DNA from 4 places in the Streptomyces sp. NPDC101393 genome. Region 1 is predicted to be linked to each of the others. Evidence: riboswitches for the same ligand, from Rfam matches in the RefSeq annotation. Region 1 holds a riboswitch; each other region holds the start of a gene.
What was found. A riboswitch is a leader RNA that binds a small molecule or an ion and turns the genes downstream of it on or off. The one in region 1 is predicted to bind cyclic di-AMP.

Region 1 (7,536 bases):
GGTCGACGGGGTCGGGGATCTCCCGCAGCGAGCGGACGGCCGGCACGCCTTCGGGGTCGAGCCGGTCCGTGCCCTCGGGGAAGGCGTGGTTGACGGCGTGCACGCGGCCCGTGAAGCCGGAGTCGAGGAGGTTGCGCAGGGTGGTGCGGCCCACGCCGCCGGGCGCCCGGCCCGTCCCGATGACGGCGACCGAGCCGGGGGCGAGCAGCCGCTGGACGGAGCGGGCCTCGGCGCGCTGCTCGCGGCCGCGCATCACGGCCATCGACTGCTCCGTCGGCTCGAGGTCGAATTCCAGACGGACGACGCCGTCCTCGAACCGGCGCTGCTGGGTGTAGCCGGCGTCCGTGAAGACCTTGATCATCTTGGTGTTCGCGGGCAGCACCTCCGCGGCGAAGCGGCGGATGCCGCGCTCGCGGGCGACGGCGGCGACATGCTCAAGGAGGGCGGAGGCGACACCGCGGCCCTGATGGGCGTCCTGGACCAGGAAGGCGACCTCGGCCTGATCGTCCTCGGGGTCCTTGGCGGGCAGCCCCTGGTCGTTGATGCGGTCGTAGCGCACGGTGGCGATGAACTCGCCGCCCACGATGGCGGCGAGGCCGACCCGGTCGACGTAGTCGTGGTGGGTGAAGCGGTGGACGTCGCGGTCGGACAGGCGCGGGTAGGGCGCGAAGAAGCGGTAGTACTTCGACTCGTCCGAAACCTGTTCGTAGAAGGAGGTGAGCCGCTCGGCGTCATCGGGGGCGATGGGGCGGATGCGGGCCGTGCCGCCGTCACGCAGCACCACGTCGGCTTCCCAGTGGGTCGGGTAGGCGTGGTCCGGCGACGTCTGCATGCGGACAGCGTACGGCCGGGCACCGACAACCGGCTCGGTATGCGTAGTCTCGGAGAGCGGGGCAGGACCCGGGCGCCGGAACGACCACGGAACCCGGCCCTCCCCGCACGGTCCTGCGCCGGAAGGCCGGGAGCAGGAAGGCCGTGGCGATCGGCTTCCGGACCACTCCGGCACCGTGCGACACTGGTCTAGACAACAGTCACGACTCGAAGGGCAACACCATGGCTGAGCGCCGCGTCAATGTCGGTTGGGCCGAGGGCCTGCACGCCCGCCCCGCCTCGATCTTCGTCCGTGCGGCCACCGCGGCCGGCGTCCCGATGACGATCGCCAAGGCTGAGGGCAACCCCGTCAACGCGGCCTCGATGCTCGCGGTTCTGGGCCTCGGCGCCCAGGGTGGCGAAGAGATCGTGCTGGCCTCCGACGCCGAAGGCGCCGAGGCCGCGCTCGACCGCCTGGCGAAGCTCGTCGCCGAGGGTCTCGAAGAGCTCCCCGAGACCGTCTGAGTCCTTCAGGACCACCCAGCTTCTGCGGCCCCGCAGCGGCGACCGGAAACGGCCGCCGCTGCGGGGCTTTTTCTGTCGCCGGGTGTGGTGACGTACGAAGGGGGCGGATCCGGGTGGGCGGTTCCTTGCGCGCGATTCGTTGCGCGCTTTGCTTGCACGCGTCGCTCGCACGCTTCCGCTACGCGCTTCGGCGGTGCGCTTCTGCAGTGCGCGAACGGGAACCCGCTCCCCCGCGATAAAACTCTCCGGGAAACCGGCCCCTGGGCACCCGCCATTCCCCGGCACGCACCCGGAATGCGGAATTCGCGCACTCCGCAACCGGAAATCCGGAAACGGAAAGCCGGACACCCGAAAGCGGAAAGGGGAAAGGGGAAAGGGGAACAGCCTATAGCTCGCCCCTCACATGCCCTCCGCCCATTCCGTATCTCTTTGTATACGGGGCGATTGTTAATGGCGGGCGCGCGCCGTGTTGACGGGTCGTTTCGCCTCCCTCACCCCGGCCGCGACGGGACGCCGCAACCTGTGGGCCGGAAGGGCGCTCTCGATGTGCGCCGCCATCAGGGAGCGCGCCCGCCCGGCGTCACCCCGCGCCACCGCGTCCAGCAGCGCACCGTGCTCGTCCCACGACTCGGCCACCCGCGCCGACGGCTCCACCGTGTACATCCACTCGATCTTGCGCCGCAGCTGGGTCAGCTGCGCCGTCAGACTGGGGCTGCCGGCCGCCTGGGCGAGCGTTTCGTGGAACCAGCCGTCCAGTTGGCGCAGATCCGCAGGGTGGCCGTGGCCGGATCGCTCGCGCCCCAGGCGCACCAGACCGCGCAGCACCTTGAGGTGCGCCGTGCTGCGCCGGACGGCCGCGCGGGCGGCGCCCAGCGGCTCCAGCAGGGCGCGGATCTCCAGGAGGTCGGCGGCCTCCTGCTCGGTGGGCTCGGCGACGCAGGCACCCGCGTGATGGCGGGTGGTGACGAAACCCTCGGACTGCAGGGTGCGCAGCGCCTCACGGACCGGCACCCGGGAGACGCCGTAACGCGCGGCCAGGATGTCCTCGATCAGCCGGCTCCCCGGCACGAGCGCGCCGGAGACAATGTCCTCGCGAATCGCCGTGCACACCGCATGCGCGGAAATATGGCCTCGCATCGTCCGTGCCTCCGCCGCAATCCCGGGAAATGGCCGCCGACCGGCGACTATTTCCGTGATTCTATTCGACCGGGACGGATTTTTGACGGGCTCCGGTTATTCATGGATATCTTTTGGCCAAGGGCGTGCGCCCACACACCTGCCGCTGCCGCGCGGCCGACCCGGCCTGCCCCCGATGAAGCCCCGCCGACGACGAAGCCCCGGCCGGGGCCGGGGCTTCGGGGCTTCGGGGGGACGTGCGGTGCGTGCGGTGCGTGCGGTGCGGGACCGTCAGACGTTGACGCCGTGTGCGCGCAGGTACGCGATCGGGTCGATGTCCGAGCCGTAGTCAGGGCCGGTGCGGGCCTCGAAGTGGAGGTGCGGTCCGGTGACGTTGCCGGTGGCGCCGGAGAGCGCGATCTGCTGCCCCGGGGTGACGCTCTGCCCGACCGAGACGGAGAACGACGACAGGTGGCCGTACTGGGTGTACGTACCGTCCTTCATCTTGATCACGACGTTGTTGCCGTACGCGCCCCCGTCGCCGGCCTCGACGACGGTGCCGGCGCCGACGGCGTGCACGGTGGTGCCGGAGGCGGCGTGGAAGTCGATGCCGGTGTGGCTACCGGAGGACCACAGTCCGCTGGAGGCCTGGTAGCCGGTGGAGACGTAGGAGCCGGCGACGGGCGCCACGAAGGTGTTGAGGCGCTTGCGCTCCTCCTCGCGGGCCGCGCGCTCCTTGGCCTCGCGCTCCTTCTTGGCCTTCGCCTCGGCCTTCTTCTTGGCCTCCTCGGCGCGCTGCTTGGCCATCTCGGCGACCTTGCGGGCCTCGGCCTCGGCCTTCGCCTGCGCGGCGGCGGCCTCGGCGTCCGCCTGCTGCGCGTCGGCCTGCGCGGCGATCCGGTCGGCGAGCTCGTCGCCCACCACGACGGCCTGCGTCAGGCCGGTGTCGTAGGTGGGTGCCTCGTCCGTGGCGGCCAGCGCCGGCGAGGCCACGGAGGCGACGACGCCGGAGGCCGCGAGGGTGGCTATGCCGGCGATGTTGCGGGTCGTACGAGCGGTGCGGCTCGCACGGCGGTGCTTCCCGGTGGCACGGGTGAACGCCATGTGCTGGCTTGTCCTTTCCTTCCTTCTCGCCTACCGGGTTAGCTGACGGGTTCGGAGCAGGAAGGTCTCCTACGGGCTCCTCCGAAGAGGGGTCCGATTCACCCCAGGGGACATGTGGGTCCCCGGCTCCCCTGGCTCGCGCCGTACGGGGACTCGGCGATGACTGTCCGGTGCCACGGTTGCGGCGTACGTCTGACGAACAGCCGGACTGACGCTAATCGGGACATCTTTCAATCGGCAAACAGAACCGTCTCTTTGTGCCGTACGCCACAGGAGCACCACGCAACCAGCCGCTGCATTCCGGACATAAAGGGGATCCCGTGGCGTCCATACGCCACGGGATCCCGAATAACCCGATATGACCAGGGGTCACCAGCGCCTGCCGGACCGTCTCTCCGGCCGCCGGCGCCCGCCCCAGGGGTCAGCCGCTGACGACCGTCACCTCGCCGATGCCCAGCGCCTTGACCGGCTCGGCGATCTGCGCCGCGTCGCCCACCAGGATCGTCACCAGCCGGTCCCCCGGGAAGGCGTTGACCGCGGCGGCGGTCGCCTCGACCGTGCCGGTGTCCACCAGCCGGGCGTACAACTGCGCCTGGAAGTCGTCCGGGAGGTGCTGCTCCACCTGGTCGGCGAGCGTGCCGGCCACGGCCGCGGCGGTCTCGTACTTCAGCGGCGCGACCCCGACGAGGTTCTGCACGGCCACATCCCGCTCGGCGTCCGTGAGGCCCTCCGCCGCCAGGGTGCGCAGCACCTTCCACAGGTCCTCCAGCGCCGGCCCGGTGGAGGCGGTGTCCACCGAGCCGCTGATGGCGAGCATCGCGGCGCCCGTGCCGTCGTCGGAGGAGCGCAGCACCTGGCCGAAGGCGCGCACCCCGTAGGTGTAGCCCTTCTCCTCGCGCAGCACCCGGTCCAGACGGGAGGTGAGGGTGCCGCCCAGGCAGTACGTGCCGAGCACCTGCGCGGGCCAGACACGGTCGTGGCGGTCGGCCCCGATGCGGCCCAGGAGCAGCTGCGTCTGGACGGCGCCGGGGCGGTCCACGATCACCACCCGGCCGGTGTCGTCGGCGGTGATCGGCGACGGCTTCAGCGGCTCGGCGGTGGAGCCGGTCCACGCGCCGAGGGTGTCGGCGAGCGCCCCGTCCCGGTCGACGCCGGTGAAGTCGCCGACGATCACGGCGGTGGCCGTCGCGGGCCGCACATGGGCGTCGTAGAAGGCGCGGACGGCCGCGGCGTCGATGCGCTCGACGGTCTTCTCGGTGCCCTGACGGGGCCGCGACATCCGGGACGTGGCCGGGAACAGCTCCTTCGAGAGCGCCATCGCCGCACGCCGCGCCGGGTTGGCGAGCTCGTGCGGGATCTCGTCGAGACGGTTGCGAACCAGCCGCTCGACCTCGCTCTCGGGGAAGGCAGGGGCACGCAGCGCGTCGGCGAGCAGGCCGAGCGCGCGGCCGAGGCGGGATGCCGGCACCTCGAGGGAGACCCGCAGCCCGGGGTGGTCGGCGTGTGCGTCGAGGGTGGCGCCGCAGCGCTCCAGCTCGGCGGCGTACTCCTCCGCGTCGTGCTTGTCGGTGCCCTCGGACAGCGCCCGCGCCATGATCGTGGCGACGCCGTCCAGACCCTCCGGCTCGGCCTCCAGGGGCGCGACGAGGTTGATCTCGACGGCGACGACCTGCTGGCCGGGGCGGTGGCTGGTCAGGAGGGTGAGCCCGTTGGCGAGTTGGCCGCGCTCGGGGGCCGGGAAGGCCCACGGCTTGGGCGCGCCGCCCCGGGGCTGGGGGTGGAAGTCCATGGTGCTCACGGGGGATTCCGCGCCGGCGGTGAGGTCGCTCACTGGGCCGCCTCCTCTGCGTTGTGGTCAGTGGTCCCGGCAGCCGCGTCGGCCGGTTCGGTGGGCTCGTAGACGAGCACCGCGCGGTTGTCGGGGCGCAGCCGGGCCTTGGCGACCGCCTGCACCTCCTGCGGGGTGATCTCCAGGACGCGGTGTACGGCGCTCAGCGCGAGCTGAGGGTCGCCGAACAGGACCGCGAAGCGGCACAGTTCGTCGGCCCGGCCGCTGACCGTCGCCAGGCGGTCCAGCCATTCGCGCTCCAACTGGGCCTGCGCGCGCTCCATCTCCTCCGGGGTCGGACCCTCGGCGGCGAAGCGGGCCAGCTCCTCGTCGACCGCGCTCTCGATGCCCGGGACCTCCACGCCGCCGGACGTCTTGACGTCCAGCCAGCCGAGCGACGGCGCGCCCGCCAGCCGCAGCATCCCGAACCCGGCCGCGACGGCGCTGCGGTCGCGGCGCACCAGACGGTTGTAGAGACGCGAGGACTCGCCGCCGCCCAGGACGGTCAACGCCAGGTCGGCGGCGTCCGCCTCACGGGTGCCGTCGTGCGGCAGACGGTAGGCGGCCATCAGGGCACGGGAGGGGACCTCCTCCTCGATGACCTCACGCAGCTCGGCGCCGAGGACCTCGGGCAGCGTGCCGTCGCGCGGCGGCTGCTTGCCGTCGTGCGAGGGGATCGAGCCGAAGTACTTCTCCACCCAGGCCAGCGTCTGCGCGCTGTCGATGTCGCCGACGATCGACAGAACGGCGTTGTTGGGCGCGTAGTACGTACGGAAGAACGCCCGCGCGTCCTCCAGGGATGCCGCGTCCAGATCCGCCATCGACCCGATGGGGGTGTGGTGGTACGGGTGGCCCTCCGGGTAGGCCATGGCCGTCAGCTTCTCGAAGGCCGTGCCGTAGGGGACGTTGTCGTAGCGCTGGCGGCGTTCGTTCTTGACGACGTCGCGCTGGTTCTCCATGGACTCGTCATCGAGCGCGCTGAGCAGCGAACCCATGCGGTCCGCCTCCAGCCAGAGCGCGAGCTCCAGCTCATGGGCGGGCATGGTCTCGAAGTAGTTGGTGCGCTCGAAGCTCGTGGTGCCGTTCAGCGAACCGCCGGCGCCCTGGACGAGCTCGAAGTGGCCGTTGCCCTTCACCTGGGCGGACCCCTGGAACATCAGGTGCTCGAAGAGGTGAGCCAGGCCTGTACGGCCCTTGACCTCGTGTCGGGAGCCGACGTCGTACCAGAGGCAGACCGCCGCGACCGGGGTCAGGTGGTCTTCGGACAGCACCACGCGCAGGCCGTTGGCCAGCCGGTGCTCGGTCGCTGTCAGGCCGCCGGAGCCGGCTTGTTCTGTGGCCGTGTGACCCATGGGCATGTACGTCCCTTCGATCCGCTTGCGAGGAAGTTCTGTCACTGTATGCAAGCGCGTCGGCATCTGGCGAAGTTCCCGTCCGAGCAGCCCCGTACGGGCGCCGCGGTTCGGCACCTCCGGGGGCCGAAGGGGGAGTCGCGGTCGGCGTTGTCAGTGGGGCGGGACACAATGGTCCGCGTCAGACTCAGGCAGACTCACGGGTCGATCCACCAGTTGATCGGTCCCACAGCTGGTTCTCCCCACAGCCGGCTGACCCACATCGGCAGTAGACGCAGCAGAAGGAGCCGCAGCCGCGATGGCCCGCCGCAGCACGAAGACCCCGCCGCCGGACGACTTCGAGGAGAGGATCCTCGACATCGACGTCGTCGACGAGATGCAGGGTTCCTTCCTCGAGTACGCGTATTCGGTCATCTACTCACGCGCCCTGCCGGACGCCCGCGACGGTCTCAAGCCCGTGCACCGCCGCATCCTCTACCAGATGAACGAGATGGGCCTGCGGCCCGAGCGGGGTTACGTCAAGTGCGCCCGGGTCGTCGGCGAGGTGATGGGCAAGCTCCACCCCCACGGCGACGCGTCCATCTACGACGCCCTCGTGCGCATGGCGCAGCCCTTCTCGATGCGGCTGCCCCTGGTGGACGGTCACGGCAACTTCGGCTCGCTGGGCAACGACGACCCGCCCGCCGCGATGCGGTACACCGAATGCCGGATGGCGTCGGCGACCTCCCTGATGACGGAGTCGATCGACGAGGACACCGTCGACTTCGCACCGAACTACGACGGCCAGGAGCAGGAGCCGGT
Region 2 (7,536 bases), on a different contig from region 1:
ATCGATGGTCGTGACCCGGCCGGTGAGAACCTCCGCCTTGGGCAGCACGCGTCGTAGCGGAACCACGACGTGGCGGGGAGAGATGCTGCCGGCCGCAGCTTCAGGGAGGAAGGGCTGGTACGTCATGTACGAGCGCGGGTCGACGACCGTGACAGTCGCCTCGCCGTACCGCATCTTCTTGAGGATGCGGCGTGCCGCGTACAGGCCTACGTACCCACCGCCTACAACGAGGATCCTGGGACGCTCCGTGGTGCTCATGCAATCGAGTATCCACCCCCACATGGGGGGTCGCTCGTGAGCCCCTTCACAAGCACTGAGGGGGTATCTGCTACACTCCGCCGGCTTCGTGACCGACGCCATAGCGCGCCCGGGGAACCACCGTATAAGGCGAAGCGTTGGGAACCCCCACTGATCAGGGATTGTGGGCGCGCGAGCGACCGAACCAGGCCCCGCACAAGGGCGGCTGTAACGCCCCTGAAACCCCGCAATTTCCGGGCGCGAGGGGCCTAGGACCTTCGATTGAGGGCCAGAAGACGAGTTTCTTCGGCCAACAGGCGCCTTTTTCATGTGAAGGATTTCACGAACTTGGTCGCCGGACCCGGGTGCCAGGCCCTCCCAAGGCCCCCACGGAGCGCTCAGACGACACCCACCCCCGCTCAGAAGTCCGTGGTCAGCGGGGCGATTCGGGGCTCGGCGGAGGGGGCCGGACACGGGAAAACGAAAGGGCCGGCGCGCCTCCCGGGGATGCCCCCTGGCAGCGCGCCGGCCCCTGCCCGTTCACCGGCCCGTATCCCTCAGGCGATGCTCCAGGCGATCCCGTCCAGGATGTCGTGCTCGCTGACGACGACCTCCTCGGCGCCCGTCCGCTCCATGATCGACAGGAGGACGAGGGCGCCCGCGGCGATGACGTCGACCCGGCCCGGGTGCATGACGGGGTTCGCCGCCCGCTGCGCGTGCGTGGACGCCACCAGGTCGCCGGTGATCTCGCGGACCCTGGCCAGCGGGATCCGGGAGTGGTGGATGGCCTCGGAGTCGTAGCCCGTCAGGCCCAGCGCGATGGCGGCGATCGTGGTCACCGAACCGGCGAGGCCGACGAGGGTGGCGGCCTCGGCCAGCGGCACCGCCTCCTCGGCGTGGTCCAGCGCCCTGGCGATGTCGGCCTTTATGGCGGCGATCTGGTCCGGGGACGGCGGATCGGTGATCACGCCGTCGCGCAGCAGATGCCGCTCGGTCATCCGCACGCAGCCGACGTCCACCGAGCGGGCGGCGCGGACCGCGTCGCCGCCGAGGACGAACTCGGTCGAGCCGCCTCCGATGTCCACGACGAGGTACGGGAGTTCCAGGTCGGCGCGGCCGGTGAGTTCCTTGGTGGCGCCGGTGAAGGAGAACTCCGCCTCCTGGTCACCGGTGATCACCTCGGGCTCGACACCCAGGATGTCGACCACGCCGCGGACGAAGTCGTCGCGGTTGTCCGCGTCCCGCGACGCGGACGTCGCCACGAAGCGGACCCGCTCGGCGCTCAGTTCCTTGATCACCGCGGCGTACTCCCGGCAGGCCGCGAAGGTGCGCTCCAGCGCCTCGGGCGCCAGCCGGCCGGTGCGGTCCACGCCCTGGCCCAGCCGGACGATCTGCATCCGGCGGTCCAGGTCCTTCAGCTCCCCGGTCTCCGGGTCGGCGTCCGCGACCAGCAGCCGGATGGAGTTCGTACCGCAGTCGATGGCGGCGACCCGCTTCACTTGGCGTCTCCTTCGGCGGTGTCCTGGCAGAGGGTCACGCAGGGCCCCTTCCGCCACCACTCCGGCAGCATCGCGATCGCCTCGTCGCCGAGCGGGTTGACGCCCGGTCCGGCCGCGAGGGAATGGCCGACGAGCACGTGCAGGCACTTGACCCGGTCGGGCATCCCGCCCGCGCTCGGGAAGCCCTGCAGCACATCGATGGCGTCCCGCCGCCGGATGTAGTCCTCGTGGGCCGCGCGGTAGGCGGCGGCCAGCTCGGGGTCGCTCGCCAGCCGCTCGGTCATCTCCTTCATCACGCCGTTGGCCTCCAGCGTGCCGATCGCGGAGGCCGCGCGCGGGCAGGTGAGGTAGTAGAGCGTGGGGAAGGGGGTGCCGTCCTCCAGGCGCGGCGCCGTCTCGACGACGTCCGGCTGCCCGCAGGGGCAGCGGTGCGCGATGGCACGCAGCCCGCGCGGCGGGCGGCCCAACTGCTGCTTGAAGGCGGCGATGTCCGCGGCGGTGGGCTCGGTGGGCTCGGTCTGGGGCGGGGCGGTGTCCATGTGCGCTTTCGGTGAGGTGAGTGGTGCGGAGGGGGCGGGAGTGCGGTGCGGAATCCCGGCGTACGGGCTACCGCTTGTCGGCGGAGTCGACGCCGTCCCACAGGTTCTCGTACCAGGGGCGCTGTGCCGTCGGCGGCCCCTTCTTCGCTGTGGCCGTGCCGGAACCGTCCTGGACGATGTATCCGGTCTCCCCCGGCGCGACGAAGTGCAGATGCCGCCGGGCCTGCTGCCGGACGTACTCCGGATCCTGCCAGCGGGACTTCTGGTCGCGCAGCCGGTCCAGCTCCCGGCCGGCGGTCTCGGCTTCGCGACGCTGGTCGGTGATGTCCGAACGCTGCGAGATGTACTGCCTTATGGGATAGGCGAGCGCGACGACGAGCGAGCACATCACCATGGCCAGCAGCGCGGCGCGTCCGGTGAGGCGGTTGCGGCGGGGCTGCCGGGCACGGTAGACCCGGGCGGCCGCCTGCTCTCCGAGCGCCTTGAGCCGGGTCGCGGTCGAGAACCGGTCCGCGGGCACATCGCCTCCCCTGTGTCGCCGGCTTGAGAACCTACGCGGGGGCCCTGCTCCGTGCCGAGCTCTTCGGAAGCAAAGCCGTCCCCGGCAACGGTACGGGACCGTTGCCGGGGACGCTTCGAGGTGCGGCGGAGCCGCTGCCGATCAGCTCTTGAAGCGCGGGAACGCGGAGCGGCCGGCGTAGACCGCGGCGTCGTCGAGGATCTCCTCGATGCGCAGCAGCTGGTTGTACTTGGCGACGCGCTCGGAGCGGGCCGGGGCGCCGGTCTTGATCTGGCCGCAGTTGGTGGCGACGGCGAGGTCGGCGATGGTGACGTCCTCGGTCTCACCGGAGCGGTGCGACATCATGCACTTGAAGCCGTTGCGCTGGGCCAGCTCGACGGCGTCCAGGGTCTCGGTCAGCGAGCCGATCTGGTTGACCTTCACCAGCAGCGCGTTGGCGGAGTTCTCCTCGATGCCGCGGGCCAGGCGCTCGGGGTTGGTGACGAAGAGGTCGTCACCGACGAGCTGCACCTTGGCGCCGAGCTTCTCGGTGATGACGTTCCAGCCGGCCCAGTCGTCCTCGAACAGCGGGTCCTCGATGGACACGAGCGGGTAGTCCGCGACGAGGCCCTCGTAGTACTCGGTCATCTCGGCGGCCGAGCGGTTCTTGCCCTCGAAGGCGTACGAGCCGTCCTTGTAGAACTCGGAGGCGGCGACGTCCAGCGCGAGCGCGATGTCCTGGCCCGGGGCGTAACCGGCCTGCTTGATGGCCTCGAGGATCAGGTCGAGGGCCTCGCGGTTGGAGCCCAGGTTCGGGGCGAAGCCGCCCTCGTCGCCGAGACCGGTGGAGAGGCTGCGCTCCTTCAGGACCTTCTTGAGGGTGTGGTAGACCTCGGCGCCCCAGCGCAGCGCCTCGGAGAAGGACTCCGCGCCGATCGGGGCGATCATGAATTCCTGGATGTCGACGTTGGAGTCGGCGTGCGACCCACCGTTGAGGATGTTCATCATCGGGACGGGCAGGACGTGCGCGTTCGGGCCACCGAGGTAGCGGAACAGCGGGAGGTCACTGGCCTCGGAGGCGGCGTGCGCGACGGCGAGGGAGACGCCGAGGATGGCGTTGGCGCCGAGCGAGCCCTTGTTGTCCGTGGCGTCCAGGTCGAACATCGCCTGGTCGATCAGCCGCTGCTCGGTCGCGTCGTAGCCGACGAGCTCCGGGCCGATCTGCTCGATGACGGCCAGGACGGCCTTCTCCACGCCCTTGCCCTGGTAACGGCTCGGGTCGCCGTCGCGGAGCTCGATGGCCTCGAAGGCGCCGGTCGAGGCGCCGGACGGCACGGCGGCACGGCCCGTGCTGCCGTCGTCGAGGCCGACCTCGACCTCGACCGTGGGATTACCTCGCGAGTCGAGAATTTCGCGGGCTACGACGACGTCGATGGACGGCACGTTGTCTCCTTCGTGGGTGTCTGGAGTTGCAGCACGAGCCTAACGGGCTCGGGCCGATCCGCTTGCCCTCGGCCCGCTCAGCGGGACGAAAAGAGGCCCAAAGGCCCAGTTCACAGGGCGTATGGCGCATTGTTCGCGGAACGGGAAATCTCGAACTGAGCGGCCGGTCACGGGGCTGCGGGGCGCGCGGCCCGGGGAACGGAGAAGCCCCGCCCGGCGCGTCGGGGGTCGCGCCGGGCGGGGCCGTCTCACGGGGTCCCGATGAGGGGGACGACGGCTCAGACGTTGAGCTGCTGGCCGGGGAAGATCAGGTTCGGGTTGCCGCCGATGACGGACTTGTTCTCCGAGTAGACGGACTTCCAGTCCTTGCCGTGCGCCTTGGCGATCTTGGCGAGGGTGTCGCCGGCCTTCACGGTGTAGTTGCCGGAACTGTTGGACTTCTTCGGCGCGGGGGTCCGCTCGGGCGCCGGGGCCTCCTTGGCCTCGGGCTTGGCCGGGGCCTCCTGCTTCGGCGCGGAGTCGGTCTTCGCGTCGTTGCCGGAGGTGTCGACGTCGGCGGCGGGGCCACCGGAGGTCAGGTTGCCGGCGCCGGCGCAGGACCAGGCACCCGGGCCCTGGATGGCGAGGAGCTTCTCGGCGGCGGCTATCTGCTGGCTCTTGGTGGCCAGGTCGGCGCGGGCGGCGTACTGGGTACCACCGGCGGCGGCCCAGCTGGAGTTCGAGAACTGCAGGCCACCGTAGTAGCCGTTACCGGTGTTGATCGACCAGTTGCCGCCGGACTCGCACTGGGCGACCTGGTCCCAGGTGGAGACGGAGGCGGCGGAGGCGGAAGTGGCGCCCATCAGCGGGACGGCCACGGCGGCACCGGCGATACCCGCGAGGGTGGCGACGCGGACGGCCTTGGACGGACGACGGTGCTTGCCCTTGATGATCAGCATGGTTCGTTCGTTTCCTCACCGACGCCTACGAGGTGAGCTGTCGGGTTCGGGCCATGTGAGTTGCCCGGCCGTGTGTGCATGACACATGGCTTCACCCCAAGCCGGTTGACCCGCTTTCGCGGGTGGGGCCGGCACTTACCTTGGGTCCCCCGCTCCTGCCTTCGGCGCTTGCGCGTCGACTGCCTCCGACCGCCGGCAGGATTCGGCGATGCGATCGAAGGGCCCGCTTTGGCGAGCGGTCCTGACGTTAAGCAGGAACCCCCTTGGTGTTCAAACCCCACCTTCTGAACCAAGTTGACCCTTTTTGATCACGGGTTGCTCACATTTCCGCAGGTGGCACCCGGTATCGAATCGGGCGGCAGGTCGGACACCACGCCCCGGAACGAGATCCATGTCTCACTTTCCTCAAATGGGGCGAAGGTGTCCGAACTCCCCTTCTCAGTTCCCCAGATTGAGCAGCTGCCCCGGGTGGATCAGGTCCGCGTCGTCGCCGACGACGTCCTCATTGCGGTCGTACAGCGCGGTCCACCCGCCGGCCAGCTCATGGCGCTCGGCGATGGCTGACAGGCTGTCACCCGCACGCACGGTGTACTCGCCGTCGGCCGGCTCCGTGCGGTGCGCGTCGTCGCCGCGCGAGGCGTGCCGGCCCGACGGCCGGTCCTCGTCGCCCGAGCCGCCCGCGTCCGCGTCGCCCCGGCCGGCGCTCTTGCCGTCGCTCTTGTCCTCATCGGCGTCGTCGCTGCCGCCGCGGTGCTTGCCCTTGGTGGGTGTCTCGCTCGGCTCGCGGTCGGCGGAGCCGGAGTCGGAGGGCGAACCGCTCTCCCCGTCACCACGACCGCTGTCTTCCCCGCGGTCGTCCCCGCGGTCGCTGCCGTCGGTCCGGTCCCCGCGGTGGTCGCCCTCGTCGTCGCCCGGCGTCGCGGAGTCGGAGGGCTCGTCCGCCTCGGGCGCGTCGGAGGAGTCCGTGGGGTCGGTCGGTTCGAACGGGTCCGAGGCCTCCGGCGCGGGCGTCCCGTCGGAGGTGTCCGACGGGTCGGGGTCGTCGGACGACGAACCGGACGGGTCCCAGGGGTTCGAGGAGTCGTCGGTGTCCGAGGACTCCGACGGGTCGGGACGCGGGCTGCTGGTGCCGCCCGGGTCGACGCTCGGCGCGCGGCCGTCCTGGGTCAGCCCGGCGTTCACCGCGCAGCTCGGCCAGGCATCGGGGCCGAGGTCGTCGAGGATCGCCTCGGCCACGGATATCTGCTGGGAGCGGCTGGCGTAGTCGGGGCGCGAGGCGTAGGTCGCGCCGCCGTGGTCGTCCCACATGTCCTGCGTCAGCTGCAGGCCGCCGTAGAAGCCGTTGCCCGAGGCCGAGCTCCACACCCCGCCGCTCTCGCACTGGGCGACGCGGTCCCAGGTGGCGGTGTCGGCGGCGTGTGCGCTGCCCGCGCCGAGCAGGGGCAGCGCGATGGCCGAGCCGGTCACTCCCGCCGTGACAAAGATGGCCGGTGCTTGACGGGGGCGCCGGTGTCGGCCGTTCCCGGAACGCATGCGGTTGCCTTTCGAGCGGCGGTTGAGTTGTCCGTACGCCGATGCGCGGAACGCACCGTTGGACGGGTGCATCGTGCCATCGCTTCGGCCGATCGGGTGAAGCATGTCGATCGTGGGTGGAAAGGTAGCCGGGGTTACGGGTAGTCACAAGCCGGTGTAGTGGAGATCACGTAAAGGTCACGCGTCAGGAGGTTTGCCTGATGGCGCATCAGTCGTCGTCGGTCTGCGGGCCCCTCGGCGCGGGGGTGAACTCCACCGGCAGTGACCGCAGTCCGCGCATGATGAGCCCGCCGCGCCAGCGCAAATCGTCCGGATCCGCCGCAAGCCGGAGGTCCGGGAGCCGGGTCAGCAGCGTCGCGAGGGCGGTCTGCCCCTCCAGCCGGGCCAGCGGCGCGCCGAGGCAGTAGTGGATGCCGTGTCCGTATCCGAGGTGCTGGTTGTCGCGCCGGGTGAGGTCGAGGGTGTCCGGCTCGGCAAACCGCTCCGGGTCGCGGTCGGCGGCGGCCAGCACCACCAGGACCGGGTCCCCTTCGGCGATCCGCTGCCCGCCGAGCGTCAGGTCCTGGGTCGCGAACCGCCAGGTCGCCAGCTCGACGGGACCGTCGTACCGCAGCAGTTCCTCGACGGCGGTGGCCAGCAGCTCGCTGTCCCCCGCCGCGATCGACTTCTGCAGCAGTTCGCGCTGGGCGGGGTGGCGCAGCAGCGCGTAGGTGCCGTTGCCGATGAGGTTGACGGTGGTCTCGAAGCCGGCGAAGAGCAGGATGAACGCCATCGCGGCGACCTCGTTCTCACTGAGGTGCTCGCCGTGGTCGGAGGCCCGGATCAGGGCGGAGATCAGGTCCTCGTCG
Region 3 (7,536 bases), on a different contig from region 1:
TCGGACCTGGCGACGCGCTGTCCCGAGTTGATCTGGGTGTAGGTGGTGCGGGGCAGCGAGATGCCGCCGGACTTCCAGGCGGCCTGGGTCAGCCCCGAGCAGTCGAACCCGGAGGGTCCCGTGGCACCCCAGATGTAGGGCTTGCCGATCGCGCCGCGGGCGAACGAGACAGCGCGGGCGGCGCGGGAGCCGGGGGCCGCTGCCGGCGCCCCTGTAAGGGAGCTGACGAGGTCGCCCTGGGGGCCGTCGCGGCCCGTTCCGCGGTCGGCGTGGCCGTCCTGGCCGGCGGCCCGCGCCATCCGCGCTCGCTGCTCGTCGGTCAGGTGGTCCAGCAGCCGCTCGGCGGAGTCCAGCTTCCGCACCACGGTGACCCGGTGCTTCTTGAGCGCGGACTCGGTGCGCACCAGCCGCTCCGTGGTCGCCTCGGCGCGTTCGCGGATCTGGCGGACGCTGCCGAGCCGGCGCGCGTACCCGGCCACGGCGGTCGCCTGATGGCTGCCCACCCGCTCCAGCACGGTGGCGCCGTCCAGATAGCGCTGCGGGTCGGCGGAGAGCAGCAGCCGTACGGTCGGGTCGACGCCGCCCGAGCGGTACTCGGTCGCGGCCATGGTGCCCAGCTCGGCCCGTGCGGCGTTCAGTTTCCGGGTGCGGCGGGCGGCCTCGTCCTGCAGCGCGCTCAGCTCCGCACGCGCGGTATCGGCCTGCTCCTTCGCGCCGTTGTACTTCTGCGTCGCCACCTCTGCCTCCTGGTACAGCGCTGCGACTTGGTGCTTGACCTGGTCGGGTGCGGGGCGGGGAGCGGCCTGGCCGGTGCCGTCGAAAGCGCCGGCCGTGGCGGCCCCGGCGAGGGCCAGGGTGGCGGCCGTACGGGCCGTGCGTGCGGTCCGGGCGCCGACGCCGGGCAGCGCGAACGGGGCGAGCGGATGCTGCGTGGTCCTGCGGTGCGACGCCACTGGGGCCGTCACTTCCTTCCCTGCGGGCCGTGCATGGCCCGGCTGGTCCGTGGTCCCGAGGGGCCCGGCGGCGGCCCCTGGCAAGGGGGCGGGCCACCGCCGGGCCCGGCACGGCGTCCGATCCGTCACCGGACGGATGCCGGCAACGGCGGGGAGTCGGCCGCCTGGAGGAGGACGCTAAACCTGGGTGTCACCAAGGAGCCTTCACTTGCCCGGCACTGGTCGCTTTCGGCCGCTTCCGTTACGTGAATGCTCGCCCGGTCACCGCCGGCGAGGCCCGGGACCGGCATGTCCTGACCGATGCGGCGATTGCGGGCGCCCTGCCTGAAGGCCCGTGCTATGCGGCGGATACGATCCAGCACTATGGACGTAGTAACCAATATCTTCGTCGGTCTGCACATCATCGGCATCGCCTCCCTGCTGGGCGGCTTCCTGACCCAGATGAAGGCCATGAGCGCCGGCGGCGCCCGCTTCGTGCCGGCCATGCTGCACGGCGCGCTGACGATGCTGGTCACCGGCATCGTTCTCGTCGGCCTCAACCAGGCCGACGACCATCCGGTCAACAACCTCAAGATCGGCATCAAGCTGGCCGTCCTGGTGGTCATCCTGGCGCTGGTCTACGTCAAGCGGGACGAGGAGAAGGTCGACAAGGCGCTCTTCGGCGCCGTCGGCCTGCTCACGGTCGCCAACATCTTCATCGCGGTCCTCTGGACCTGAGGACCCCAAAAACGGCACACCGCGCGGTCGGCGCACTCCGGACTCCGGAGGCGATGACCGCGCGGTGGCCTGTGGGGGGTGGCCGTGGGGGGTGGCCGTGTGGGGGGTGGACTCAGGGGGAGGCCGCGGGAGCGCGGCCCCCGTGGAGCGGGCGGGCCCTCAGGCCGGGCGGACGCTCCCGTATATCGGCATGTAGTAGATCGACTCCTCGCGGACGCTGGCGCCCGGTTTCGGAGCGTGGATCATCTTGCCGCCGCCTATGTACATCCCGACGTGACTGATGTCGTCGTAGAAGAAGACCAGGTCACCCGGCTGCAGATTCTTGGTGGCCACCCGCTCGCCGGTCTTCACCTGATCCCAGGTCGTCCGCGGCAGATCGACCCCGGCCGCCTTCCACGCCGCCTGCGTCAGACCCGAGCAGTCGAAGGAGTTGGGGCCGGTCGCGCCCCAGACGTACGGCTTGCCCATCTGGGCACGGGCGAAGGCGAGCGCCTTCGCGGCCTTGGAGGAGGTCTGGCCGTCGCCGGTCGAACCGCCGCCGGACCCGCCGGCCGAGCCGTCCGAGGAACCGTCGCCCGGTCCGCCGCCCTGCCGCTTCTGGTCCGCCTCGCGCTGCTTGCGCTCCTTCTCGGCCTGCTCCTGGGCCTTGCGCTTGGCCTCCGCCTCCTTCTCGCGCTCCAACTGCGCGAGGCGCGCCTTCTCCTGGGCGGTCAGCCGGGACAGCAGCTGCCGGGCCTCGGCGAGCTTGCCCTGGACCGACGCCTTGGACTCCTTCAGCGACACTTGCGAATCCTGCAGCCGCTCCAGGCTGCGGGTCGCCTCGGCGCGCTGGTGCGCCGCCGCCGACTGCTGCTCCTGATAGTCGCTGACGGCTTGCTTCTGCCGGCCGGTCAGCCGCTCCATCAGGTGGCTGCGGTCGAAGAACTGCTGCGGGTCCTTGGCGAGCATCAGCTGCGCGGTCGGGTTCATGCCGCCGGTGCGGTACTGCGCGGCGGCGTAGGTCCCCAGCTGGCGCCGGGACTCGTTCATCTTGTCGGCACGCTTCGCCGCGGCGTCGAGAAGGCCGTTGACTTTGTCGCGCTGCTCGTCGGCGTTCTCCTTGGTGGCGTTGTACTTCTCCGTTGCCACCTCGGCCTGGTGGTACAGGTCGTCGACCTTCTTCTTGACCTCTTCGATGCCGGGCTTGGGCGCCCTGGGGGCCGCATCGGCGGACTGCGAGAGCAGCGTGACCGAGGCGAGGGCAGCAGTGGTGAGCCCGGCGGCCGTACGACGGCTTCCGGGCGAGGTGAGTACGCGGGTGCGCGGCTTGCGATGCGACGCCAAGGCCGGCGACTCCTTCCGTGGACCGCCTACCGGGTTAGCTGTCGGGTTCGGGCGGGTGTCGCTGACGGAAGGCTTGCCCTACGGTCCGTACCGCCGCTGGCGACGGCTGTACGGATCGATTCACCCCGGTGGTGCTGGTGGGTCCCCGGCTCCGGCTGCCTTCGTGGCAGGAACGGACTCGGCGTGGCGGCCCGTGCTGACGCTTTCGTCCGCGGGGATGCGGGCTGCCTGAGCGTGCACGGTAGCCAACTCGTGTGGCTCCTGTGAAGGCTGATGTTCGATTTGCCCGAAACCTTTTCGTGACCTGAACGCGATGCGGGGGCACTTGCGCCAGATGTCGGATTCGGTTACGTGACGGAGAGCGGTGCGGCCGGTTCCGGACGGTGAACCCCCCTTGTCCGCTCCGGCAGACGGCGCCTCTCCACGTCCGCGACCGGTATCGGCGACTCCGGCGCGGGCTGTCAGTGGGGCGCTCTAGACTCGGTGGGCGATGAGCAGCCTCTTTGACGACAGCTTCCTGGCGGACCTCGGCCCCAAGGGTGAGGAGCCCCCGCCCCCTCCCGAGGACGAGCACGGCCCGCCCGCGGAGGAGGTGCCGGCCGACCTCTTCGGCGGCGCTTTCGACGCGCCCGCGCCCAGGGAGCCGTACTACCGCGACGGCGCCCCCCGCCCGGCCGTCGATCCCGCGGCGCTCCTCGACGGGCTCAACGACGAACAGAAGGCCGCCGTGGTGCACACCGGCGGCCCGCTGCTCATCGTCGCCGGCGCCGGTTCCGGAAAGACCCGGGTGCTGACCCACCGCATCGCGCATCTGCTCGGCTCGCGCCATGTCCACCCCGGCCAGATCCTCGCGATCACCTTCACGAACAAGGCCGCGGGCGAGATGAAGGAGCGCGTCGAGGAGCTGGTCGGACCGCGCGCCAACGCCATGTGGGTCTCGACCTTCCACAGCGCCTGTGTCCGCATCCTGCGCCGCGAGTCGAAGAAGCTCGGCTTCACCTCGTCGTTCTCGATCTACGACGCCGCCGACTCCAAGCGGCTGATGGCGCTCGTCTGCCGGGACCTGGACCTCGATCCCAAGCGCTTCCCGCCCAAGTCCTTCAGCGCGAAGATCTCCAACCTCAAGAACGAGCTCATCGACGAGGAGGACTTCGCCGGCACCGCGGCCGACGGCTTCGAGAAGACCCTGGCCCAGGCGTACGCGATGTACCAGTCGCGGCTGCGCGAGGCCAATGCCCTGGACTTCGACGACATCATCATGACGACGGTCCATCTCCTCCAGGCCTTCCCGGATGTCGCCGAGCACTACCGCCGCCGCTTCCGGCACGTCCTCGTCGACGAATACCAGGACACCAACCACGCGCAGTACACCCTCGTACGCGAGCTGGTCGGCCCCCATGAGTCCGCCGCCGAGCTGTGCGTCGTCGGCGACGCCGACCAGTCGATCTACGCCTTCCGCGGCGCCACGATCCGCAACATCCTCCAGTTCGAGGAGGACTACCCGGACGCGACGACGATCCTCCTGGAGCAGAACTACCGCTCCTCGCAGACGATCCTCTCCGCCGCCAACGCCGTCATCGAGCGCAACGAGAACCGCCGCCCCAAGAACCTCTGGACGGACGCCGGCGCCGGCCCCAAGATCACCGGCTATGTCGCCGACACCGAGCACGACGAGGCCCAGTTCGTCGCCGACGAGATCGACCGGCTGACCGACGCCGGCGACGCCAGGGCCGGCGACGTCGCCGTCTTCTACCGCACCAACGCCCAGTCCCGCGTCTTCGAAGAGATCCTGATCCGGGTCGGGCTGCCCTACAAGGTCGTCGGCGGCGTGCGCTTCTACGAGCGCAAGGAGGTCCGCGACGTCCTCGCCTACCTGCGGGTCCTCTCCAACCCGGAGGACACCGTCCCGCTGCGCCGGATTCTGAACGTCCCCAAGCGCGGCATCGGCGACCGCGCCGAGGCGATGATCGACGCCCTGTCCCTGCGCGAGAAGATCACCTTCCCGCAGGCGCTGCGCCGGGTCGACGAGGCGTACGGCATGGCCGCGCGCTCCGCCAACGCCGTCAAGCGGTTCAACGTCCTGATGGAGGAGCTCCGCACCATCGTCGAATCCGGCGCGGGCCCCGCGACCGTCCTGGAGGCGGTCCTGGAGCGCACCGGCTATCTCGCCGAGCTGCAGGCCTCCACCGACCCGCAGGACGAGACCCGCATCGAGAACCTCCAGGAACTCGCCGCCGTGGCCCTGGAGTTCGAGCAGGACCGCGGCGAGGAGAGTCCCGGCACCCTCTCCGACTTCCTCGAACAGGTCGCCCTCGTCGCCGACTCCGACCAGATCCCGGACGAGGAGGAGGACGGCAGCGGCGTCGTCACCCTGATGACGCTGCACACCGCCAAGGGCCTCGAATTCCCCGTCGTCTTCCTGACGGGCCTGGAGGACGGCGTCTTCCCGCACATGCGCTCGCTGGGACAGACCAAGGAGCTGGAGGAGGAGCGCCGCCTCGCGTACGTCGGCATCACCCGCGCCCGCGAACGCCTCTACCTCACCCGCTCGACGATGCGCAGCGCCTGGGGCCAGCCCTCGTACAACCCGCCCTCCCGCTTCCTGGAAGAGATTCCGGCCGACTACGTCGAGTGGAAGCGCACGGGCCCCGCGACGCCGTCCGCCTCGATGGGCGGCCTCTCGGGCGGCGGGGGCGGCGGCTTCGGTTCGGGCATCACGGCCGGCATGTCGTCGGGGCGGGCGAAGGGCCCCAGCGGGTTCGCGACCCGGCGGGGCAAGGAGCATCCGGTGGTCGCGCTGGCCATCGGGGACCGCGTCACCCACGACAGCTTCGGACTCGGCACGGTCGTCGGGGTCAAGGGATCGGGCGACAACGCCGAGGCGACGATCGACTTCGGCGGCGAGAAGCCGAAGCGGCTGCTGCTGCGGTACGCGCCGGTGCAGAAGCTCTAGGAAGCGCGGCCCGGCCGGGGCGGATCCGCCCCGGCCCTGACGCCGCCACGGGGGCGGTTGCCGGTGCCTGTGGCGTCCTGGGTCAGTTCGGGTCGAGACCGTGACTGGTCAGCCACGGCAGCGGGTTGATCGGCTCGTTGCCGCCGGGGCGCACCTCGAAGTGCATGTGCGGGCCGGTGGAGTTTCCGGAGTTGCCCGAATAGGCGATCTGGTCACCGGCCTTGACCGATCCCGACCGGATCTTGGTGCTGCTCAGGTGGCAGTACCACGTCTCGGTGCCGTCGGGCGCTGTCACGATCGCCATGTTGCCGTAGGCGGAGTCCAACTGCGTGCGGACGGTCCCGTCGGTGGCGGCCATGACGGGCGTGCCGTAGCTCACCGGGAAGTCGATTCCGGTGTGCACGGACATCCAGTTGACGCCGGCCTGGCCGAAGAGCGCACTGAGTCCGTGCTGCTTGACCGGCAGCACGAACTTGGGGCGGGCGGCCTCCTTGCGGGCCGCCTCCTCCGCCTTGCGCTTCTTCTCCAGCGCCTGCCGCTCCTTGAGGTCGATCCGCTCCTGGGTGCGGTTGGCCCGGTCGGCGAAGTCGTCGGCGCCCCGGCTGAGTCCGGTGAGCTGGGTGTCGAGCTTGCTGTTGGCCACGGACGGTTTGACGTCATCGGGCGACGACGCCGCCTGCGTGCTCTTCTCGTCCTTGTCCTCGGCGCCCAACCCGGAGACCGAGGCGGCGGCGACGGCGCACACGCCCATGGCGGCGACCGAGGGAACGGCGACGGTCAGCAGCGCCGACCGCTTGACCGTGCGGCGGCGCCCGCGCCCGCGGACGGCCTTCCCGGCGGCCGGGCCCTCGATGCGCGCCTCGCCCATGGCCGCGACCGGCATGGCCTGCGTCATCGCGTCGGCGACGGACGCGGCGTCGTCGGAGGGGGCGGGCTCGTGTGAGGGGGAGGCGGCGGTGGCGTCGTCCTCGGAATCCGCGCCGTCACGGGTGATGCCGGGCTCGTACGCGGCCTGCACACCCTGGCCCCAAGTGGTGGTTTCCCACTGGCTGCTGTCGTCGGCGGGCGGCCCGGCCTGCGCGGGGATGTTGGCCATCAGCCCCTGGTCGGTGGTGGCCCAGACCGCCGTGGCCTCGAAGCTGCCGGTCTCCTCCACCGCGGTCGACCCGTACTCGGCGGTGTCGTACGCCGGGGTGCCGTACGCGGTGGGGTAACTCCCGGTGTCGTACGCCCCGGTGGGGAAGCTGCCGGTGTCGTACGCGCCGCCCGGGTAGCCGCCGTCGTGGCCGACGGTCGCGTAGGCCCCGGTGTCGTACCCGGGCTGCCCGTAGGCGGCGGACCCATGGGCGGCGGTCGTGTCGTACCCGGTGGTGTCGTAGGCGGGCGCCTCGTACGCGGTGTGTGCGTACGGGTCGTAGCCCGGGTCGGTCTGCTGCGCGCCGGTGGCGGCGTAGGCGCCGGTGTCGTACGCGCCGGTGCCGGAGAGGTCGTAGCTACCGGTGTCGTACTGGCCGGGGGCGAAGGCGCCGCCGGTGATGGTGCCGGTGTCATACCCGCCCGAGGCGTAGCCGCCGGCCGGGTAGGCGCCGG
Region 4 (7,536 bases), on a different contig from region 1:
GTGCCGCCGCACAGCGCCCCCCGGAACCACGAGCCCCCGCGGCCGGCCCGCTGCATCGCCTGCGCTCAGGCAGCGGAACGCCGATGCCGGGGCGGGCGGGCGACGGGGGCCCGCCTTTCTCATGACCCGACCGGACCCCGAGGATTCGCCGCCCGACCGCGCAGCGGAAAGCCTTGGGTGGTCGAGTGCGCGAGGGGCGGGAGTGGGAAGAGGCCGGTGCGGATGCTTCGAGGCGGGAGTAACCGCGCGGGCGACGGGGAGCGGCGTGCGCGCCGCGACCGGATGTCGCCGTTCGGTCGCCGCCTGGCCCGCTGGCTCCCCGCCATCCTGGTGGTCGGCGGCTTTTTCTTCGACGTCACGACGCCGAGCCGCTATACCGCCGCTCCGTTCTTCTCCGCGGCCCCTCTGGTCGCCGCGCCCCTCTACTCGCTGCGGGGTACCGCCTTCACGGCGCTCGCCGCGCTGGCCGGCGAGGTCCTGGTCGCGAGCTATCACAGCTCCCAGGACCAGCGGGAGTCGATCACCGAGGTCCTCACGGTCTTCGTCGTCGCCGTGCTGTCGCTCGGCATCAACCGGGTCGTGCGGAGGAGCGACGCCCGGCTGGCATCGGTGCGGGATGTCTCGGAGGCCGCCCAGCGAGCCGTGCTGCCGCTGCCGCCCGACCGGCTCGCGGGGCTGTGCATCGCCGCCCGTTACGTGGGCGCGCGGGTGGACGCGCAGATCGGCGGCGATCTCTACGCGGTGCAGGACACCCCGCACGGCGTACGGCTGATCGTCGGCGACGTACGGGGCAAGGGCCTGGAGGCGGTCGAGGCCGCGGTGATCGTCATCGGCGCCTTCCGCGAGGCGGCGGAGCAGGAGGCGACGCTGGAGGCGGTGGCGGGCCGGCTGGAGAGGGCCCTCCAACGGGAGGGCGGGCGGCGCGAAGGGCTCGACCGGTTCGAGGGGTTCACCACGGCCGTACTGGCCGAGATTCCCTCCAAGGAACACTCCGTGCTGCGCGTCCTCAACCGCGGCCACCCGGCGCCGCTGCTGCTCGCGCCGGACGGCGGCCTCCGTGAGCTGGCTCCTGTATCGCCCGCCCTGCCGCTGGGGCTGAGCGACGTGGCGGGGTGGCCGGACCGGGCGGACGAGACGTTCTTCCCCGCCGGATCCCTGCTGTTGCTGTTCACGGACGGGGTGACCGAGGCCCGCGATCTGGCGGGCCGGTTCTACGACCCGCAGGCCCGGCTGCGCGGACGGCACTTCGCGGGGCCCGACGACCTCCTGGACACCCTCTCCGCCGATGTGGCGCGGCATACGGGCGGGCTCCCGGTCGACGATATGGCGCTGCTGGCGGTCCAGCGGCCGTTGGGTGGCTGAGGGCAGGCCGGATCCGGGACGTCGTTCCAGGGCCTGGCATCTCGGCTCAGGTCCTAGTCGTCGAGCTGAGCGGTCCGGTCCTCGCTCCGGTCCGCCGCGCCTGCGCTCTTCTCCTCCTGGAGCCAGTACAGGGTCTGGCCGTATTGGCCGTATTGGCCGTATTGGCCGTATTCGCCGTGCGGGCTGTCTCCGCCTTCCTGGCCGAACCGGCCGTCCCGGCCGTACGCGTCGGCTCGGCCGGCTTCGCTGTACCGGCCCGTGAGCGCGACCGGGTGCTCGTCCAGGGCGAGGGTCAGCAGGTGGCTGTCCTCCGGCCGCAGGGACCGGTGCGCCGGCGCGGTGATCCACGGCAGCACGGTGTGGTGCTCGTGGGAGATCCAGTGCCCGGGGCTGGGCCGCGCGGCGAGCAGGGACCGTACGACGCGGGCGAACTCCTCGCGGCGGGCGGGCGGAAGGGAGCCCAGCGCGGTGGTGTGGAAGACGACGAGCGTCGCCTCGGGCGGCGCCTCGGCGGCGAGCGCGGGCAGCTCGTCGACCGGGTCGCCGCGCCGGATGCGGGGGCGGGGGAACGGCCGTACCGCTTCGACGGCCGCCGCGAGCCGGGCCGCGCGCTCGCCGTCGCCCGGCCAGACGAGGGCCTGCAGCCAGCGGAGATCGTCGGCGTCGGCGACCGGGTCGAGCGGGTCGGGGCCGATACCCGCGCGCCAGACGACCTCGGGGGCGGCGAAGGGTCTCCCCGCCTCCTCGACGGCCGCCTCGGCAGCCGTCCCGAGCGCCGTTGCCCCAGCCGTCCCGGCAGGCGCCCGGACCGCTCCTGCCGGCTCCCCGTTCGTACGGCAGGCGAACGTCACCGGGCTCTGCGGGGCACCGCTGATCACCCCGTCGTCGTACCCGGCCGAAGAGCGATCGTGGTGGCGGTAGCGGTAACGGTCGGGGTGCAGGCACAGCCCCGCCGAGGTGCCGATCTCCAGCAGCGCGAGCGGCTGCGGCAGCCGGGCGAGCAGCGGCAGCAGGGTGGCGCAGCGGGCCGGTTCGTCGGTACGGGCGGAGCGCCGCATGATCACCGCGCGGACCTCGTCCCAGTGCCGGATCGTCCACTCGCGCCAGCGTCCGTACGCGGCCTCGCCGTGCGGCCCCTGCTCGGCGTGCGGGCCGTCGAGATAGCGGACGGCGGCCAGGAGGAGGTCCGGCTGCTGCTTGTCACCAACGGGCAGCGCCCCGGACAGCAGGTCGCAGTACTCGGCGTCCTGGCTGATGCGTGCGGTCAGCTCCTCGTGGGCGGGAGAGCGCCCGCGCGCCTGCCACCAGGAGAACTCCGCGTACCGATCCGCCACTGCCTGCGCGTTGGTGACCACGTTGACGACGTTGACGACCATGATCCGACGTTACTGCTCTCACTCTCCGTAATTGATGGGCACCCCTCCGCATAACGACTCATGCACAATCGCCGCGGGGCCGTTTGGCGAGCCGCGGCCAACTCGCCCGGTTTGGCGTGCCAGTGGGCGCATAAGTCCACGCCAAAGCTTGTGCGCAATACCTGTTGTTTCGCGGGAACGCTTGGAATTCGGATGCCATCTCTATTACTGTCCGATAACGCAGCGCGGTCGTCCCAGCCGTCGCAAGTGGCGGCACCGCGCGGCCAACGCCGAATCCCGCATGCGCACTTCCCGCACCACAGGTCACTCTCCACGTCATTCGTCACGCCACCCGTCTGCGTCACGCCACTCGTGCACGTCAGACAGCTCATGGATGTCTGCACCTTCTGGGAACTGCGCCAAGGGAACCGGGGAACCACCACCTTGGGGTGAATCGGACGCCTCTCGCCGGAGGCGCCCGTAGGAGACCTTCCTGCTCCGAACCCGTCAGCTAACCCGGTAGGCGTGAAGGAAGGAAAGGAGTGCGCCCCCGTGGCGTCCAACAGGCCTGCCCCCGAGGCTCCGTCCGGCTACGACCTCGATGACCGAGGCCCCTTCAACGCCTCCTTCCACGGCGCCGCACCCGGCCTCGGCCTCCATGACGACGATGTCGCCACGGGCAATGGCAATGACGAGGGTGCTGACGGCGGGTCGCTGGGGGAGTGGAATCCCACCGAGGAGTCCCTCCGCCCCGTCCGCGGCAAGCACAAGGTGATCAAGCAGCGCGGCGGACTCGCCCGCAGCGGCACGGTCCTGGGCGTCGGCGTCATCGCGGCGGTCGGCGCCGGCGGAATGGCGACGGCCGAGGACCGCCCGCCGGCCCCGATCTCGATGCCGGACCTCGGCGGAATGGCCGACGACCTGGCCGACAAGATGCCGGACGCCGCGTCCCTCCCCGGAATCGGCACCCTCATATCCGACTCCGACTCGGAGGCCGACTCCGACGCCGGCCCGGATTCGGGTACGGACGCCGAGCCCGGCTCCGGCACCGCTGCCGCCGCAGGCCCCGACTCCGCCACCGCTGCGTCACCTGCCGCCGCCGGCCCGCTCTCCCGGGCCGGCCTCAGCCAGGACGAGGCCGCAGGGGGCAAGGACGCCGGCGAGGCGCTGCGCCACCGCATCCTGCAGCAGGCCGACGCGCAGCAGGGCGCCGCCGAACAAGAAGCGCGCGAGGCCGCGGAAGCGGCCGCCATCAAGCAGGCCGAGCAGGACGCGGCCGCGAATCATCAGCAGGCCGAGCAGGACGCGGCCCGCAAGAAGGCGGCCGAGGTGGAAGCCAAGCGCAAGGCCGAGGAAGCAGCCCGCGAGAAGGCGGAGGCCGAGCGCCTCGCCGAATTGGCGAAGAGCTTCCTCGCGCCCGTCTCCTCGTACACCCTCACCGCGAGTTTCGGCCAGGCCGGCGACCGCTGGTCGGCGGACCACACGGGGCAGGACTTCGCCGCACCCACCGGCACCCCCGTCAAGGCGGTGCACTCCGGCACCATCACACAGGCGGGCTGGGCCGGCTCGTACGGCTACCGCGTCGTCCTCACCCTGGACGACGGCACCGAACTCTGGTTCTGCCACCTGTCCTCCATGGTGAAGACCTCCGGCAAGGTCAACACCGGCGACGTCATCGCCCGCGTCGGCGCCACCGGCAACGTCACCGGCCCGCATCTCCACCTGGAGGTCCGCCCGGCGTCCGGCGACCCGATCGACCCGATGCCGTGGCTGCGCGACCACGGGGTCAACGTCTGACGGACTCGGAGGCGATGTCTGACGGTCCCGGGGACGATGTCTGACACCGACGGGTGTCAGCGTCTGACGGCCTCGGGGTCGATGCCTGGCACCGATGGGGCAGCGTCTGACGCCCGCGGGTCAACGTCTGACACCGACGGGTCAGCGCCTGACGCCCGGGGGCCGAGGTCTGACACTCACGGGTCAACGTCTGATGCCGACTGGCCCGGGACGACCGCTGTCATGTGCGGTGTTGGGGGCGGCGGGGGAATATCTCCCTCCGCCCCGACGCTGCAACCACGCATGACCGCCACACACTCCACCGGCCCGGCCACGCCTTCCGGAAGCTCCGGCATCCCCGGAAGCGCAAGCCCCTCCGGCACCGCCCGCAAGCCGCTCGGCTCGCTCTCCGTCTCGCCGCTGTCCCTCGGCGGCAACGTCTTCGGCTGGACGGCCGACGAGGCGGAGTCCTTCGCCGTACTCGACGCGTATGTGGCCGGCGGCGGCAACTTCATCGACACCGCCGACGTCTACTCCGCCTGGGTGCCGGGCAACAAGGGCGGCGAATCCGAGACCGTCATCGGCAACTGGCTGGCCGCGCGCGGCAATCGCGACGACATCGTCATCGCCACCAAGGTCGGCGCCCACCCGGACTTCAAGGGCCTCTCCGCCGCCACGATCAAGGCCGGCGTCGACGCGTCGCTCGCGCGCCTGCGCACCGACCACATCGACCTCTACTACACCCACTACGACGACGAGTCGGTCGAGGTCCCGGAGTTCCTCACCGCCCTCGACGACCTCGTCCGGGCCGGCAAGGTCCGCGAGATCGCGGCCTCCAACATCTCCGCCGCGCGCCTGAGCGAGTCCCTGGACTTCTCCCGCCGCGAGGGCCTGGCCCGCTATGTCGCCCTCCAGCCGCACTACAACCTGGTCTCCCGCGACACCTACGAAGGCGAACTCGCCGACGTGGCTGCCCGCAACGGTGTGGCCGCGGTCCCGTACTACGCCCTCGCCTCCGGCTTCCTGACCGGCAAGTACCGCCCGGGAACGGCCGTCGACAGCGCCCGCTCGTCGAAGGCCGGCGAGTACTTGGCCACCGACCGCGGCCCGCGGGTCCTCGCGGCCCTCGACGAGGTGGCGCAGGCCCACGCCGCCGAACTCGCCACCGTCGCCCTCGCCTGGCTCGCGGCCCGCCCCACGGTCATCGCCCCGATCGCCAGCGCCCGCACGGCCGCCCAGCTCCCGTCCCTCCTCGCCGTCGCGGACCTCACCCTCACCGAGGCCGAACTCACGCTGCTGAACGAGGCATCCGCGTAGCAACCTGCCGCCCACTCTGCACGTACGGGCACGCGACGCCGGCGGGCACGCCACGATGGTGGGCACGCCGGGGGGCGCGCCAGACCTGCGGGCACGCCACACCTGCGGACCCGCCACACGTGCGGGCACCAACCGGGGGTCGGGTCCACGCGGCCCGGCCCCCGACCCGCCCCTACGGCCGGCGGTCGACCGCCACCCAGGAGGCGAGCGCCACCCCACCGGCCACCGCGCACACCGAGGGCCACGCCCCGATCTTCTTCGCCAACGGATGCGACCCGGCGAACGCCGCCACGTAGGCCCCACTGAGCGCGGCCGCCGCAGCCCCACCGGCCTTCCGCTGCCACCCCCGCGCCGCCACGGCCCCGGCCGCCGCAAGCGCCACCCCACCCAACGGCCGCTTCTTCGTCCAACGGGCGACGCCGTAACCGGCCACCAGCCCGCCTGCCGCCACCACACCTGCCGGTACGCCGACCATCTCGGAAACCTCCACATCGCGGACAAAGACCGTCACCGAGCCTACGCGCGGGCCCCATCGGCGGATCGGCGCGGCCGTCCGGGGAGAGCGAGACGCGATCGGCGACGTGTGGGGTGGGGGAGGGCGCACTGAAGACATCCGCGGACGCGCTCTTCACGGGATGGGCCGCGAAGAACAAGGCCACCCTGCCGCACAGGCCCGATCAGGACCCTGCCGCGCGAGCCCGATCAGGACAGCGGGAGCCCGATGCCCGAAAGCCGCACCCCGGGTGTTCAGCGACGGCGCCGCTGTACGGCGGCGACCTCGTCCGTCACCCGCCCGGCGACCGTCGCCGGGTCCTCGTGTTCCCAGAAGCGCAGAACCGTCCAGCCTTCCTCCACGAGATGCTCGGTCGTCTCACGGTCACGGGCGATATTGCCGTCGAGCTTCTTGCGCCACCAGTCGGCGTTGGCCTTGGGACGGGTGGCGTGTTCGGGGCAGCCGTGCCAGAAGCAACCGTCGAGGAAGATCGCGATCTTGCGTCCGGGGAAGGCGATGTCGATGGTGCGGCGGGGGTAGCCGGGCACGCGGCGTTGCAGTCGATACCGGAGACCGGACGCGTACAGCAGACGTCGTACGGCCATCTCGGGTCCGGTGTCCCGACGGGCCTGGAGGCTCATGCGAGCGGAGACGCCGGGGGACGAGGGCGTGGCGGGCACAGGGCCATTGTGCCGGCGGGCCAGGAGCGCTCAGTGGTTCCGGTCGCCCGGAGGAGATGCCGGGGACGTCGGCTGTGGTGGGACCGCTGCCCCGAACCTGCTCGCCCACGCCCCCTCCAGCGCCGCCCGTCCCCACTCCCGGTGGTGCCACAGGGCCAGCAGCAGTTGCTGTTCCCGGGTGGTGAAGTCCGGTCCGGGGCCGGTCAGGTGGGCGCGGCGGCGGTGGAAGGAGAGGGCGGTGGCGAGGGCGGTGTATTCGGTGACGGCGCGGGCGGCGGTGGGACCGTGGCTCTGGTGGGCCAGGTCGCGGGCCAGGGCGCGGGTTCTGAGGGAGGAGAGGGCGGTGGGTTCGGTGGGGGTGAGCCAGCCGGCGGTGATGTACGGGGCGAGGTAGCCGCGCAGGGACTGGAGTTCCTGGTGGCGGGTCCAGATGGCCAGCCCGGTGACCGTGAGGAAGACGGGGACCATGAGGAGGCCGTAGACGGTGAGGAAGCCGTCGTCGCCGAGGGACGAGGCGGCGTTCCAGATGGCGTGCAGGAGTACGGCGGTGAGC

Region 2: another riboswitch for cyclic di-AMP. It lies ahead of ACIRQ7_RS26710 (transglycosylase family protein); the one in region 1 lies ahead of ACIRQ7_RS20355 (M23 family metallopeptidase).
Region 3: another riboswitch for cyclic di-AMP. It lies ahead of ACIRQ7_RS04465 (NlpC/P60 family protein); the one in region 1 lies ahead of ACIRQ7_RS20355 (M23 family metallopeptidase).
Region 4: another riboswitch for cyclic di-AMP. It lies ahead of ACIRQ7_RS19830 (M23 family metallopeptidase); the one in region 1 lies ahead of ACIRQ7_RS20355 (M23 family metallopeptidase).

Annotation. Positions count from the first base shown of each region.
Region 1 covers NZ_JBIWNU010000006.1:114,606-122,141, reverse strand. The annotation lists gene ACIRQ7_RS20370 (GNAT family N-acetyltransferase) at 1-832, opposite strand, end outside; gene ACIRQ7_RS20365 (HPr family phosphocarrier protein) at 1,054-1,335, shown strand; gene ACIRQ7_RS20360 (GntR family transcriptional regulator) at 1,783-2,472, opposite strand; gene ACIRQ7_RS20355 (M23 family metallopeptidase) at 2,743-3,555, opposite strand; cyclic di-AMP (ydaO/yuaA leader) riboswitch at 3,568-3,724, opposite strand; gene ACIRQ7_RS20350 (M16 family metallopeptidase) at 3,977-5,344, opposite strand; gene ACIRQ7_RS20345 (M16 family metallopeptidase) at 5,383-6,735, opposite strand; gene ACIRQ7_RS20340 (DNA topoisomerase (ATP-hydrolyzing) subunit A) at 7,034-7,536, shown strand, end outside.
Region 2 covers NZ_JBIWNU010000008.1:424,062-431,597, reverse strand. The annotation lists gene ACIRQ7_RS26735 (NAD(P)/FAD-dependent oxidoreductase) at 1-258, opposite strand, end outside; gene ACIRQ7_RS26730 (exopolyphosphatase) at 795-1,736, opposite strand; gene ACIRQ7_RS26725 (DUF501 domain-containing protein) at 1,733-2,275, opposite strand; gene ACIRQ7_RS26720 (septum formation initiator family protein) at 2,343-2,795, opposite strand; gene eno (phosphopyruvate hydratase) at 2,937-4,217, opposite strand; gene ACIRQ7_RS26710 (transglycosylase family protein) at 4,496-5,155, opposite strand; cyclic di-AMP (ydaO/yuaA leader) riboswitch at 5,163-5,332, opposite strand; gene ACIRQ7_RS26705 (transglycosylase family protein) at 5,594-6,622, opposite strand; gene ACIRQ7_RS26700 (cytochrome P450) at 6,897-7,536, opposite strand, start outside.
Region 3 covers NZ_JBIWNU010000001.1:1,038,382-1,045,917, reverse strand. The annotation lists gene ACIRQ7_RS04475 (NlpC/P60 family protein) at 1-965, opposite strand, end outside; gene ACIRQ7_RS04470 (hypothetical protein) at 1,317-1,670, shown strand; gene ACIRQ7_RS04465 (NlpC/P60 family protein) at 1,830-2,993, opposite strand; cyclic di-AMP (ydaO/yuaA leader) riboswitch at 3,001-3,187, opposite strand; gene pcrA (DNA helicase PcrA) at 3,484-5,946, shown strand; gene ACIRQ7_RS04455 (peptidoglycan DD-metalloendopeptidase family protein) at 6,029-7,536, opposite strand, start outside.
Region 4 covers NZ_JBIWNU010000005.1:714,344-721,879, forward strand. The annotation lists gene ACIRQ7_RS19820 (PP2C family protein-serine/threonine phosphatase) at 223-1,362, shown strand; gene ACIRQ7_RS19825 (DUF2332 family protein) at 1,416-2,738, opposite strand; cyclic di-AMP (ydaO/yuaA leader) riboswitch at 3,125-3,258, shown strand; gene ACIRQ7_RS19830 (M23 family metallopeptidase) at 3,270-4,514, shown strand; gene ACIRQ7_RS19835 (aldo/keto reductase) at 4,797-5,810, shown strand; gene ACIRQ7_RS19840 (hypothetical protein) at 5,983-6,285, opposite strand; gene ACIRQ7_RS19845 (very short patch repair endonuclease) at 6,558-6,944, opposite strand; gene ACIRQ7_RS19850 (PrsW family intramembrane metalloprotease) at 7,014-7,536, opposite strand, start outside.